One region of the Rhodoferax sp. SPJ21 genome, then DNA from elsewhere that is predicted to be linked to it. Evidence: predicted binding sites of a transcription regulator. Region 1 holds the regulator's gene; each other region holds the start of a gene.
What was found. The regulator sigma-54, encoded in region 1, starts transcription at its own class of promoters, with help from an activator protein. The targets are predictions, from matches to a motif close to TGGCANGNAANCTGCTTT.
Positions count from the first base shown of each region.

Region 1 (4,252 bases):
TCGACCACACCGCTGACACCCGCGCGCTCGGCATTGCGGGTCGCGAAATCGACCATGCGGAAGGCCACATCGCTGCCGAAGATCTGCGTCTGGGGCTCGTGCTCAGCCTCGTGGGCCTGGTCCTGGATGATGGACCACACATGGGGCTGGAACGGCAGCAGCTTCTCAAAGCCAAAGCGGCGCAGGCTGCCGGGCGCAATATTGCAGGCGATCTGCGCGGCCTCGATCGCGATGGTGCCGCTGCCGCAGCAGGGGTCGTACAGGGGCGTGGTGCCGTCCCAGCCGCTGGCGGCGATCATGGCCGCAGCCAGCGTCTCTTTCAGCGGCGCGTCGCCCTTGTCTTCACGCCAGCCGCGCTTGAACAGCGCGTCGCCCGAGGTGTCGATGTAGATGGTGGCGCGCTCGGTGGTCAGGTGCAGGTAGATGCGCACATCGGGCCACTGCACGTTCACGTCAGGGCGCACGCCGGTCTTGAAGCGGAAGCGGTCGGCCACCGCGTCCTTCACCTTGAGCGCGGCGAAGTTCAGCGAATTCAGCGGGCTGTGCTGGGCCGTGACCTCGATCTTGAAGCTTTGCTTGGGCGTGAACCAGATCTCCCAGGCCACATTGCTGGCGGCTTCGTACAGGTCTTTTTCGCTGCGGTATTCGGTGTTGGACAGCTCGATCAGCACACGCTGCGCCAGGCGGCTGTGCAGATTCAGGCGCATCGCGTCGCGCCAGGAGGAACGCACCAGCGTGCCGCCCCGCATCACGCGCAGGTCTTCGCCCTGCAGGCCGGTAATGCCATGCACCTCTTCGGCCAGCAGCTCTTCCACGCCGGCGGCGCAGGGTAAAAATAGTTGAAGTTGGTTCATATCAATCGTTTCATAGCGTCACCGGGCTTGTCCGGTGCCGTCCATTACAAAGCCTTGCGCAGATTCGTCGGAGCAATTCTGAGCGCTTCGCGGTACTTGGCCACGGTGCGGCGCGCGCATTCAATGCCCTGCTCTTTCAGCATGTCGGACAGCTGGCTGTCGCTGAGCGGCTTCTTGGGGTCTTCAGACGAAACAAACTGTTTGATCAGCGCGCGCACCGCAGTGCTGGACGCATTGCCGCCGGTCTCGGTCCCCAGGGACGAACCGAAGAAATACTTCAGCTCGAAGGTACCGTAGGGCGTGGCCATGTATTTGGCGGTGGTGACGCGGCTGATGGTGGACTCGTGCAGACCCAGCTCGTCGGCGATCTCGCGCAGCACCAGGGGGCGCATGGCCAACGCACCGTGGCTGAAGAAGTTCTTCTGCCGCTCGACGATAGCGTTGCTGACCCGCAAGATGGTGTCAAAGCGCTGCTGGATGTTCTTGATGAACCAGCGCGCCTCCTGCAAGCGTTGCTGCAGCGCGGCATTGTTCGACGAGTCCTTGCCGCCGCCCTTGTGCTGGCGCAGCGCATTGGCGTAGATGTCGTGCACGCGCAAGCGCGGCATGACCTCGGCATTCAGCTGCACGCGGAAGCGGGCCTGGCCACCACGCCCGACCTTGACCACAATCACGTCGGGCACCACGATGTTGCGCTCCACATCGACAAAGCGCCGCCCCGGCTTGGGCTCCAGCCTAGCGATCAGCGCCATGGCGGCCTTGATGTCGGTCTCGGTGGCGCGGCACAGCTGGGCCAGGCGCTTCACGTCGCGCCGGGCCAGCAGATCCATGGACTGGCGGCAGATGCGCATAGCCACCTTGCGTGCAGGGTCCTCGCCCAGCACGGACTGCAAACTCTGCAGCTGCAGCAACAGGCATTCGCCCAGATGCCGTGCGCCCACGCCCGCCGGCTCCAGGCTTTGCAGCAAGCTCAGCGCCACGGTGAAGCGGTGTACCAGCTCTTCCACGCTCTCGGCGTCGTCGCCGGCCAGGCCACGCGCCAGGGTTTCGAAATCGTCTTCCAGGTAGCCGTCGTCGTTCAGCGACTCGATCAAAAAGCGCAGCGCAGCCTGGTCCACCTCGCCCAGCCGCAGGGCCAGGGCCTGGCGGTGCAAATAGCTGGTCAGCGACTCCTGGTTGCGGGCCAGCTCGGTGGCGTCCATCTCGCCGTCATCGCCCAGGTTGTTCTGGCGCGCCGGGGCATCGCCACCCCATTCGCTGTCGTCGGGTTTGATCTCGGAAGTGCCGTCGCCATCCCAGCTGGTGTCGTCACCGCCGGTCAAAGGGGATTCAGCATCATTTGGGGCTTCCGCGCTGGATTCACTTGCGTATTCAGCTATAGAACTTGTAGCAACCTCAGCCTCACGCTCCCCTGTGCTGACCGGCGTATCGGACTGGGCCAGGCCGAACTCCTCGCGTGGAGCCTCGTCCATATTGCGTTCCAGAAACGGGTTGTCGTCCAGCATCTGGTCCACTTCCTGGCTCAGTTCCAGGGTGGACAGTTGCAGCAGGCGGATGGACTGCTGCAACTGGGGCGTCAGCGCCAGATGCTGTGAAACGCGTAGGGATAAGCCTTGCTTCATCGGGACATCACATCTTGAAATGTTCGCCGAGGTAGACGCGACGCACATCGGCGTTGTCCACAATCTCGGACGGCGTGCCCTCGGCCAGCACATGGCCGTCGCTGATGATGTAGGCGTGGTCGCAAATGCCCAGCGTTTCACGCACGTTGTGGTCGGTGATCAGCACGCCAATGCCGCGCGACTTCAGGAAGCCGATGATGCGCTGGATCTCGATCACGGCAATCGGGTCGATACCGGCAAAGGGCTCGTCCAGCAGAATGAAACGGGGCTGGGTGGCCAGGGCACGGGCGATTTCCACACGGCGGCGCTCGCCACCGGACAAGGCCATGGCCGACGACTCACGCAAATGCTCCACCCGCAGATCCTGCAGCAGGGCCGTCAGGCGCTTTTCGATCTCGGCGTGGGTGAGGGATTTGCCGGCCTCGTCGTGCTGCAGTTCCAGCACGGCGCGCACGTTCTCTTCCACCGTGAGCTTGCGGAAAATCGAGGCTTCCTGGGGCAGATAGCTCAGGCCCAGGCGCGAACGCCGGTGGATGGGCATGTGCTCCACCGACTGGCCGTCGATGGAAATATGGCCGCCATCGGCCCGCACCAGGCCCACGATCATGTAGAAGGAAGTAGTTTTGCCCGCACCGTTGGGGCCTAGCAGGCCCACCACCTCGCCTTTTTTGACGGCCAGGGTCACGTCTTTCACGACCTTGCGCTTGCCGTAGGCTTTTTGCAGATGGCGCGCCTCCAGGCGGCTTTCTCCCGACTCCACCACCGCCGTCACTTCTTCATGCCCTCCAGCGTGGTAGTGGAGCGCAGCACCGGTGCAGCACCGGCAGGCGCCGTGCCGCTAGGGGCCGACGCTGCGGCCTTGGGGGTCAACATGGCGCGTACGCGGCCATTCTGGCCACCGGGATTGCTGCCGGCTGTGCCACTGTCCACGGTGAATACGTCGGTGGTGTTGTCGTAGACGATCAGTTCACCGGTGATTTCGTCGTTCACCTTGCTGCCAACCAGGCGGCGCAAAATGGCCCGCTTGATGAAACGCACGTTGTCCAGCTTGCTGCTGTACTCGATGGTTTCGCCCTCGCCTTCTATGTATTCGTCCAGGCCGTCGCGCTTCTGCTTGAAATACGCCAGCTTGCCCGGCTCGGCCGTCACCACGCCGAACTGGTTGCCCTCGGCGTCCTGGCGCACATCGACGCGGGCGCCACGGATGATGATGGTGCCCTTGGTCATCACCACCTTGCCGGTAAAAACGTTGGTCTGCTTCAGATCGTCATAGCGCGCCGCGTCCGCCTCGATATTCATAGGCTTAAGTTTGTCGGCTTTTTCCGCGTGGGCTGCTCCGCCTAGGCCGACGAAACAAACCAAGAGCAATGAGAGTAGGGTGTTGATTTTCATAGAGGCACGAATCTTGCAATCCATTGTAACGGCCAGCCACCCTGAGTTGGACGTAGCCAGAAAAAAGCCCGCTGACGCGGGCTTTTTCATCTCTCTGGCCTTGACGGAATCAGGCTTTCTTGCGCTGCTCGGCCACCAGATATTCCACGATGGTCAGTGCGCGCGGCATGTTCTGCGCCTGGCTGCCGTCGGTGTAGAACTTGCCGGCCACGCCCAGCGCGGGCACGCCCGCCACCTGGTAGGCCTGCTGCAACTGGGACGCCTTGCGCACCTTGGTGCTGACACCGAAGGACTGGTAGGTCTCGGTGAACTTGGTCTTGTCCAGGCCCTGCTTCACGGCCCAGGCGATCACCAGATCATCTTTGTCCAGACGCTGGTGCTCCA
Region 1 covers NZ_JBYZMO010000002.1:3,650-7,901, forward strand. Annotated here, with positions in the region: gene AC4BBN_RS07775 (THUMP domain-containing class I SAM-dependent RNA methyltransferase) at 1-854, opposite strand, end outside; gene AC4BBN_RS07780 (RNA polymerase factor sigma-54) at 899-2,476, opposite strand; gene lptB (LPS export ABC transporter ATP-binding protein) at 2,484-3,236, opposite strand; gene lptA (lipopolysaccharide transport periplasmic protein LptA) at 3,245-3,868, opposite strand; gene AC4BBN_RS07795 (thiol:disulfide interchange protein DsbA/DsbL) at 3,978-4,252, opposite strand, start outside.

Region 2 (4,252 bases), on a different contig from region 1:
GGTCACAACTTCGGCGTGCTGCTGCCCTGGTGGGACATGCTGTTCGGCACCGCGAATTTCGAGCTGCGCTACGACCCCACCGGTATCCGCGACCAGTTGGAGAGCGAGGGTGGACGCGATTACGGCCGAAGCTTCTGGCGCCAGCAGTGGCTGGGTTTGCGCCGCCTGTGGGCAAGTTTGGCGGTTACCAGGCCTTAACCGCATGCGGGTATGCTTGCCCCCATGAAGTTGCTACTTGATTCTTTCTGGCGCGCCGTAGCCTACTGCGTGCACCCCCGGGTAATTGCACTTTCGTTTTTGCCCCTTCTGTTGATGGTGGCCTTGTCACTGGGCCTGGGTTATTTTTACTGGGAACCGGCCTTGGACGCGGTGCGCGGCATGTTGGACGCGTCCGAGTGGGTGGGCCGCATGTGGGCCTGGCTGGAGACTGCAGGCGTGGGTCAGCTCAAGGTGGCGCTGGCGCCTTTGCTGGTGATCTTTGCCATTACCCCGCTGATCGTGGTGTTGTCCCTACTGGCGGTGGCCCTGATGATGACGCCGGCCCTGGTGTCTCTGGTGGCTGAGCGGCGATTTTCCCAATTGGAAAAGAAAAACGGCGGCACGCTGATTGGTGGCCTGTTCTGGGCGCTGGGTTCGGTGCTTCTGGCCGTCGTCGCCATGGTGGTTTCAATGCCTTTGTGGCTGGTGCCGCCCTTGATACTGGTGCTGCCGCCGCTGATCTGGGGTTGGCTGACTTACCGCGTCATGGCCTATGATGCACTGGCGGTACATGCCAGCAAGCAGGAGCGGCGAGAGATTTTCCGGCGTCACCGCGTCACCTTGCTGGGTATGGGGGTGCTGGCTGGCTACCTGGGCGCTGCGCCCAGCCTAGTATGGGCCTCGGGGGCTTTGTTTGCCGCCGCTTTTGTGGTGCTGGTGCCTGTGGCGATCTGGATCTACACCCTGGTGTTTGCGTTCTCCTCGCTGTGGTTTACCCACTATGTGCTGGCCGCCTTGCAGGCCTTGCGTGCCGAGGTGTCTGTGTCTGCCATGCCGGCCCGCGCCGCTGCGGGCCCGGTTGTTGATGTCGAACCCAAAACGGAATCTGTTGCCCATGAGCCTGCCAACCCCATCCTCCCAGCCCCATAAGTCGGCGCCGGTTTTCGGCTTGGTCATCGTCGGCGACGAGATCATGTCTGGCAAGCGTGCCGATAAGCATCTGCCCAAGGTCATCGAACTGCTGGGCGCGCGCGGCCTGCAACTGGGCTATGCCGAGTACGTGGGCGACGATCCTGTGCGCATCACCAGCACCTTGAGCCGCGCGTTTGCCTCGGGCGACGTGGTGTTCTCTACCGGCGGCATAGGTGCCACCCCCGACGACCATACGCGCCAGTGCGCAGCACGGGCACTGGACCTGCCACTAGCCTTGCACCCGCAAGCCGAGGTTCTGATACGTGAGCGTATGCAGGACACTGCGCGCGAACAAGGCACGCTGTACGAGCCAAACCGTCCAGATAACATCCACCGGCTGAACATGGGCGTATTTCCACAAGGCGCCCGCATCATTCCCAACCCGTACAACAAGATTCCGGGCTTTTCCGTGGAGCATGTGCACTTTGTGCCCGGCTTCCCGGTGATGGCCTGGCCTATGGTGGAATGGGTGTTGGACCAGTACTACCACCCGTGGTTCCGGCAGGAAGCCTGGGTGGAGAAATCGGTCATCGTGTATGGCAGCATGGAGGCCACGTTGACCCCGCTGATGGAAGCACTGGAGCAGCGTTTCGAGGGCGTCAAGGTGTTCAGCCTGCCCAGCGTGGACCACGCTGAACATGGTCGCCACATTGAGTTGGGCGTGAAGGGTTTGCCCAGCCTGGTAGACCTGGCCTATCCGGCCATGTTGGCGGGTCTGCACAATTTTGATGTGCAATTGGGCCCCGAATTGGTGCGTTCTTAATTGCACAAATTTGGTGCAAAAACCAAAATCCAATTTGGTGCATTGACGCGGTATTTGTTTCTCGGACGGGCCGTATTCCCGCTGAAGGCCGCCGCGGCCAAGGCAAAATACAAGGGTGGATGTGTTCACAAATGGCCTCGGCTGGTGGCATAGAAACTGCATTCCCTTCTCAGTGATTTATTTTTGCTCAACCTAACCAGGAGATTCTTGATGGCAAAGACCGTCGCAGACGTGATGAAGATGGTGAAAGAAAGCGAAGTCAAGTTTGTTGACTTCCGTTTCACCGATACCCGCGGCAAGGAACAGCACGTGACCGTGCCTGTGTCGCACTTCGACGAAGACAAGTTCACGTCGGGCCATGCTTTTGACGGCTCCTCGATCGCTGGTTGGAAGGGCATTGAAGCTTCGGACATGCAACTGATGCCCGATGCCAACACCGCCAACATCGATCCGTTCTTCGAAGAAACGACGATGATCCTGACCTGCGACGTGGTCGATCCAGCCGACGGCAAGCCGTACGAGCGCGATCCCCGTTCGCTGGCCAAGCGCGCAGAAGCCTACATGAAGGCCTCCGGCCTGGGCGACACCGCCTACTTCGGACCAGAACCCGAATTCTTCGTGTTTGACAGCGTGCGCTGGCAAAACGACATGTCCGGCTGCTACTCCAAGATCGATTCGGAAGAAGCGGCCTGGAACACCGGCAAGGAATACGAGCACGGCAATACGGGCCACCGTCCTGCAGTCAAGGGCGGCTACTTCCCCGTGCCTCCAGTTGACAGCTTCCAGGACATGCGTTCGGAAATGTGCCTGGTGCTGGAATCCCTGGGCATTCCCGTCGAAGTGCACCACCACGAAGTGGCCAACGCAGGCCAAATGGAATTGGGTACCAAGTTCAGCACGCTGATCCAGCGCGCTGACTGGGTCCAACTGCAAAAGTACGTGATCCAGAACGTGGCCCACGCCTACGGCAAGACCGCGACTTTCATGCCCAAGCCCATCGTTGGCGATAACGGTTCCGGCATGCACGTGCACCAGTCCGTGTGGAAAGACGGCAAGAACCTGTTTGCTGGCGACGGCTATGCAGGTCTGTCGGAATACGCGTTGTTCTACATCGGCGGCATCATCAAGCACGCCCGTGCACTGAACGCCATCACCAACCCTGGCACCAACAGCTACAAGCGCCTGGTTCCTGGTTATGAAGCGCCTGTGAAGCTGGCTTACTCGGCCAAGAACCGCTCGGCTTCGATCCGTATTCCTTTCGTGGCAAACCCCAAGGGTCGCCGGGTGGAAGCACGTTTCCCCGATCCACTGATGAACCCCTACCTGGGCTTCTCGGCTCTGCTGATGGCAGGTCTGGACGGCGTGGAAAACAAGATCCATCCTGGCGAAGCCGCTACGAAGGATCTGTACCATCTGCCACCCGAAGAAGACAAGCTGATCCCCACCGTCTGCCACAGCCTGGACCAAGCGCTCGAATGCCTGGACAAAGACCGTGCGTTCCTGACCAAGGGTGGCGTGTTCACCGATGCCTACATCGATGCGTACATCGACCTGAAGATGCAGGAAGTCACGCGCTTGCGCATGGCCACCCACCCGGTGGAATTCGACATGTACTACTCGCTGTAATCAGCGGTACCAGCCTGGGAACGCACGCAACGCGCAACCAGGCTTCCCATAAGGACGGCGCAAGCCGTCCTTTTTGCGTTTTGGCTTGGGAAAGCAATAGAAACAGAGTACCGTTGCGGCAACCCATTCTGATAAGGCCCAGTCGGCATATTCCATGAGCATGAAACCCTATTGGCTACTGATTTTGGCGGCTGCCTCGGCACCGCTTTTTGCGCAGGACAACGCGGTCTACCGCTGCGGCAATGAGTACACCAACTCCATCAAAGACCCCAAGGCCGCTGCAGCCCGTGGCTGCAAATTGGTAGAAGGTGGCAATGTCAGCGTGATCCAGGGCCCACGGCCAGATGCGAACCCAGCAGCCGTGCGAGCGCCTGCCGCCAACAATGGCGGTGGCGCCGAGCAGCGTGCGCGCGACAGCGACGCCCGGATGATCCTGGAGGCCGAGCTCAAAAAGGCCGAGGCCCGGCAGGCCGACTTGCTCAAAGAGTACAACCAGGGCGAGCCTGAAAAGCAGGGCGGAGAAGCCCGCAACTACCAGAAGTACATAGACCGTGTAGCCGATCTCAAGGCCGCCATTGCCCGCAACGAGAGCGATATCGCTGGGCTGAAGCGCGAGCTAGCCCGTCTTCCACCTTCTAAAACCACTCCCTGAATACCTTGAACACCCCGACCAACCCCCATATTGCGCGCTTT
Region 2 covers NZ_JBYZMO010000001.1:322,515-326,766, reverse strand. Annotated here, with positions in the region: gene AC4BBN_RS01395 (sterol desaturase family protein) at 1-198, shown strand, start outside; gene AC4BBN_RS01390 (EI24 domain-containing protein) at 223-1,128, shown strand; gene AC4BBN_RS01385 (competence/damage-inducible protein A) at 1,094-1,933, shown strand; gene glnA (type I glutamate--ammonia ligase) at 2,144-3,559, shown strand; gene AC4BBN_RS01375 (hypothetical protein) at 3,720-4,211, shown strand; gene glnL (nitrogen regulation protein NR(II)) at 4,208-4,252, shown strand, end outside.
Region 2: glnA (type I glutamate--ammonia ligase) is a predicted target of sigma-54. The motif match lies at 2,079-2,096, and genes of this name have one in related genera.

Region 3 (4,252 bases), 1.2 Mb from region 1:
GCAACCGATGCCAAGACCTGGCGCAGCAGCTGGACCGGGCGTTGGCCAGAAGTGGGCTTATTGCTTTTCGGTCTTGGCGTGCTCGCTTGGGCCTTGCGCAAGCCCGAGTGGCTGGGTGCCAGCCAGCGCCGGCTGGAAGTCTTCCGCACCGGTTATCTGCTGTTCACACTGGTCTTCATCGGCTGGTACGCGCAGGGCCAGTTGTCGGTGGTGAATTTCGTCGCCGTCATCCAGGCCGTGCTGGCACACCGGAGCCTGGTGTTCTTTTTGTACGACCCGATGACGGTGCTGCTGTGGGCCTTTGCGGCGGTCACTTTCTTTGTATGGGGGCGGGGCACGTTTTGCGGCTGGCTGTGCCCGTTCGGCGCGTTGCAGGAGCTGGTCAGCAAGTTGACGCTGCGGCTTGGCATCCGTCAACTGCGCGTCTCGACGCAGCTGGATGCGCGGCTGAAGTTGCTCAAGTATTTCATCCTTGCGGGCATCTTGTTGTCGGCCTGTGTGTCTGTAACCTGGAGCGATCGGCTGGTGGAAGTCGAGCCCTTCAAGACCAGCATCACGCTGAACTTCGTGCGCGCCTGGCCGTTCGTGCTGTGGGCGGTGTTCACCGTCGGCCTGAGTGCCTTTTTCTACAAGGGCTATTGCCGTTACCTCTGCCCCCTGGGCGCGGGCATGGCGCTGTTGGGCCGGTTGCGCCGCTTCGACTGGATCAAACGACGTGTGGAGTGCGGCAAGCCCTGCCAGCGCTGCCGCAGCGACTGCGCCTACCAGGCCATCGACAAGGCTGGTAAGGTGGACTATGGCGAGTGCTTCCAGTGCATGGATTGCGTGGTGATCTACGAGAGTGACGAACTCTGTGTGCCGGTTTTCAACGGCAAACGCAAAGCCGCCCAGAAGTTGGTGATACCCATCGTTCCGCTCACCGCCATCGCCGGAGACACAGCATGAAGCGCCGTACCTTTCTCCAGACTTCCATCGGCCTGTGCGGTGCCGGCCTGTCCCAGGCCCGGCAGCCTGATGGCCTGCAATGGCATGCGCGCACGCTGACGGGTCTGGGCACTGCCATGACGGTCCGTGTGGGCCATGCGGATGCCGCGCTGGCGGAGCATGCGCTCGACACAGTCCGCGACGCCATCCGGCAGATCGAAGACCAAATGAGCCTCTTCCGGCCCAACAGTGCGATCTGCGAACTCAACCGCAGCGGTAGTTTGCAAAATCCACATCCCGATTTGGTCGAAATTTTGCGTATTGCCCAATCGGTATCGGCGCGCAGCCACGGCACATTCGACGTGACGGTGCAACCCCTGTGGACGGTTTTTGAGGCTGCCCAAAGCCAGGGTCGGCTGCCTACACCCGGGGCAGTGCGCAGCGCGCGCAAGCGGGTCGATTGGCGGCAGTTGCAGATTGCGGAAGATGGCATCGCGTTGCAGCAGCAGGGAATGGGCATTACCCTCAACGGCATTGCGCAGGGCTACGCGGCGGACCGGGTGCGTGCGCGTTTGCAGGCCCTGGGCATACAGCATGCCTTGATCGATACCGGGGAATGGGCGGCCTTGGGTGCGCCTGCGCCCGACCGGCCCTGGACCTTGGGCCTAGCCGATCCGCGTGATGCGCAGGCTGTGCTGGCGCGCATCGCCCTGGACGGGCGCTGTGTGGCGACCTCGGCGGACAGCCAGTGCAGCTTCAGTGCCGACTTCCAGCACCACCACATCTTCGATCCTGCGACCGGTTATTCACCGTCTGGCCTGTCGTGCGTAAGTGTGCTGGCTCCGAGTTGCGTGTTGGCCGACGCCTTGACCAAGGTGATGTTTGTTGCTGGCTTCAAACAGTCCCTGCAACTGGCCAAGGTCTGGAATGTGGATGTGCTGGTGGTCGATAAAAAAGGCGTTTGGCAGGCCACGCCGGGTGTCACGCTGCTGCCCGCCTGAGCTTGGTTGTTCCGTCCACTGGCTCATATTGGAACAGTGTTGCAGAGTGCAGCAGCCTGGCTCGACCCTCACCTTGCAGATGGCGCAGTTGCTTCGGTTTTACCTGTAGATCCAGGGCGAAATAAACCTCAAATCCACTGGCATACATATTGCGCAAATGCAGGTGGTTGATGGCTTTGCGATGTGCAAGGCGGGAACCGATGTCACCGCCCTTGAAGAGGCGGTATTTCGAGCCAGCTAATAAACAGGAGACACGATTGTGAACAGAAAACTTCTCGGCTTACTCATGGTGGCGGCAGGCACGCAAGTGTCGGCGCAGGTTACCGACGCCATGATTGCAGGGGATGCGACGCATCCAGAATCCGTGCTGAGCTGGGGCCTCGGTACCCAGGGTCAACGCTTCTCTCCCCTGACCACGATCAACACCAGCAACGTCAGCAAGCTGGCGCCCGTGTGGTCCATGTCCTTTGGTGGCGAGAAGCAGCGCGGCCAGGAATCGCAGCCCCTGGTCTACAAGGGCAAGATGTTCGTCACGGCTTCGTACTCACGCATCTTTGCCATCGACGTGAAGACCGGCGAGAAGCTGTGGAAATACGAGCACCGCTTGCCCGAGGGCATCATGCCTTGCTGTGACGTGGTGAACCGTGGCGCCGCGCTCTACGACAACCTGGTGATTTTCGGTACGTTGGACGCGCAGCTGGTGGCTTTGGACCAGAACACCGGCAAGGTGGTGTGGCGTGAAAAAATCGACGACTATTCAGCTGGCTACAGCTACACCGCTGCGCCGCTGATCGCCGAGGGCCTGCTGCTGACCGGCGTGTCCGGCGGCGAATTTGGCGTGGTAGGCCGTGTTGAGGCACGCGACCCCAAGACCGGCAAGTTGGTTTGGAGCCGCCCCATGGTCGAAGGCCATATGGGTTACCTGAACGGCAAGGAAAACGGCATCACCGGCACTACCAATGCGTCCTGGCCCGGCGAGACCTGGAAGACCGGTGGCGCTGCCACCTGGCTGGGCGGCACCTACGACGCGAAGACCGGTTTGGCCTACTTCGGCACCGGCAATCCCGGCCCCTGGAACAGCCATGTGCGCAAGGGCGACAACCTGTATTCCGCGTCCACTGTGGCCATCGACGTGAAGACTGGCAAGATCGTCTGGCACTACCAGGGCACGCCCAACGATGCTTGGGACTTTGACGGCGTGAACGAGTTTGTGACCTTCGACATGGACGGAAAACGCGTGGGCGGCAAGGCCGACCGCAATGGTTTCTTCTACGTGATCGACGCGACCGCAGGTAAGTTGCTCAACGCCTTCCCCTTCGTCAAGAAGACCACCTGGGCCACCAGCATCGACTTGAAAACCGGCCGACCCAACTTCGATCCTGCCAACCGTCCGGGAGATCCGTCGGCAGAGGGCGGCGACGGCAAGAAGGGCGCATCTGTGTTCGCAGCGCCCGGCTTCCTTGGCGGCAAGAACCAGATGCCCATGGCCTACAGCCCCAAAACCAAGCTGTTCTACGTACCCACCAACGAGTGGGGCATGGAGATCTGGAACGAGCCCATCAGTTACAAAAAGGGTGGTGCCTACCTGGGTGCTGGCTTCACCATCAAGCCTTTGTTTGAAGACCACATTGGCTCCTTGCGCGCGATCGATCCCAAGACCGGCAATGTGGCCTGGGAAGTCAAGAACAGCGCGCCGCTCTGGGGTGGCGTGCTGACCACTGCCGGAGATCTGGTGTTCTGGGGTACGCCAGAAGGCTACCTGAAGGCCGCCGATGCGAAGACCGGCAAGGTGCTGTGGCAGTTCCAGACCGGCTCTGGCGTGGTGGCCCCTCCTATCACCTGGAAAGATGGCAACGACCAGTACGTGAGCGTGGTGTCCGGCTGGGGTGGTGCTGTGCCTTTGTGGGGTGGTGAAGTGGCCAAGAAAGTGAACTTCCTTGAACAAGGCGGTTCGGTCTGGACCTTCAAGCTGCCCAAGTCCTAAGGCGTCCTGCCTCGCGGTTCTGGCCGGATGCTCAGCGGCCCGGCCAGAACCTGGTTTTATTTTGATTGAGTTGTTATATGAAAATCCTAGCAATCCCCCTTTTGATGGCCATGGGGGCCGTCCATGCGTCACAGCCCTTGAGCCAGGCGGATGCCAAGTCGGCAATGGAGTTGGCCAAAAGCAGCGGTTGTTTCAGCTGCCACTCTGCTGCGGAAAAAGTGGTCGGTCCGTCCTACTCCAGCGTAGCCGCCAAATACAGCGACGACAAGGATGCGGTAGCCTCGCTGGCGCAGTCCATTCAGTACGGATCCAAGGGCAAATGGGGCCGCATTCCGATGCCGCC
Region 3 covers NZ_JBYZMO010000002.1:1,242,999-1,247,250, forward strand. Annotated here, with positions in the region: gene AC4BBN_RS13730 (4Fe-4S binding protein) at 1-945, shown strand, start outside; gene AC4BBN_RS13735 (FAD:protein FMN transferase) at 942-1,925, shown strand; gene AC4BBN_RS13740 (PQQ-dependent methanol/ethanol family dehydrogenase) at 2,212-3,909, shown strand; gene AC4BBN_RS13745 (c-type cytochrome) at 3,987-4,252, shown strand, end outside.
Region 3: AC4BBN_RS13740 (PQQ-dependent methanol/ethanol family dehydrogenase) is a predicted target of sigma-54. The motif match lies at 2,064-2,081, and genes of this name have one in related genera.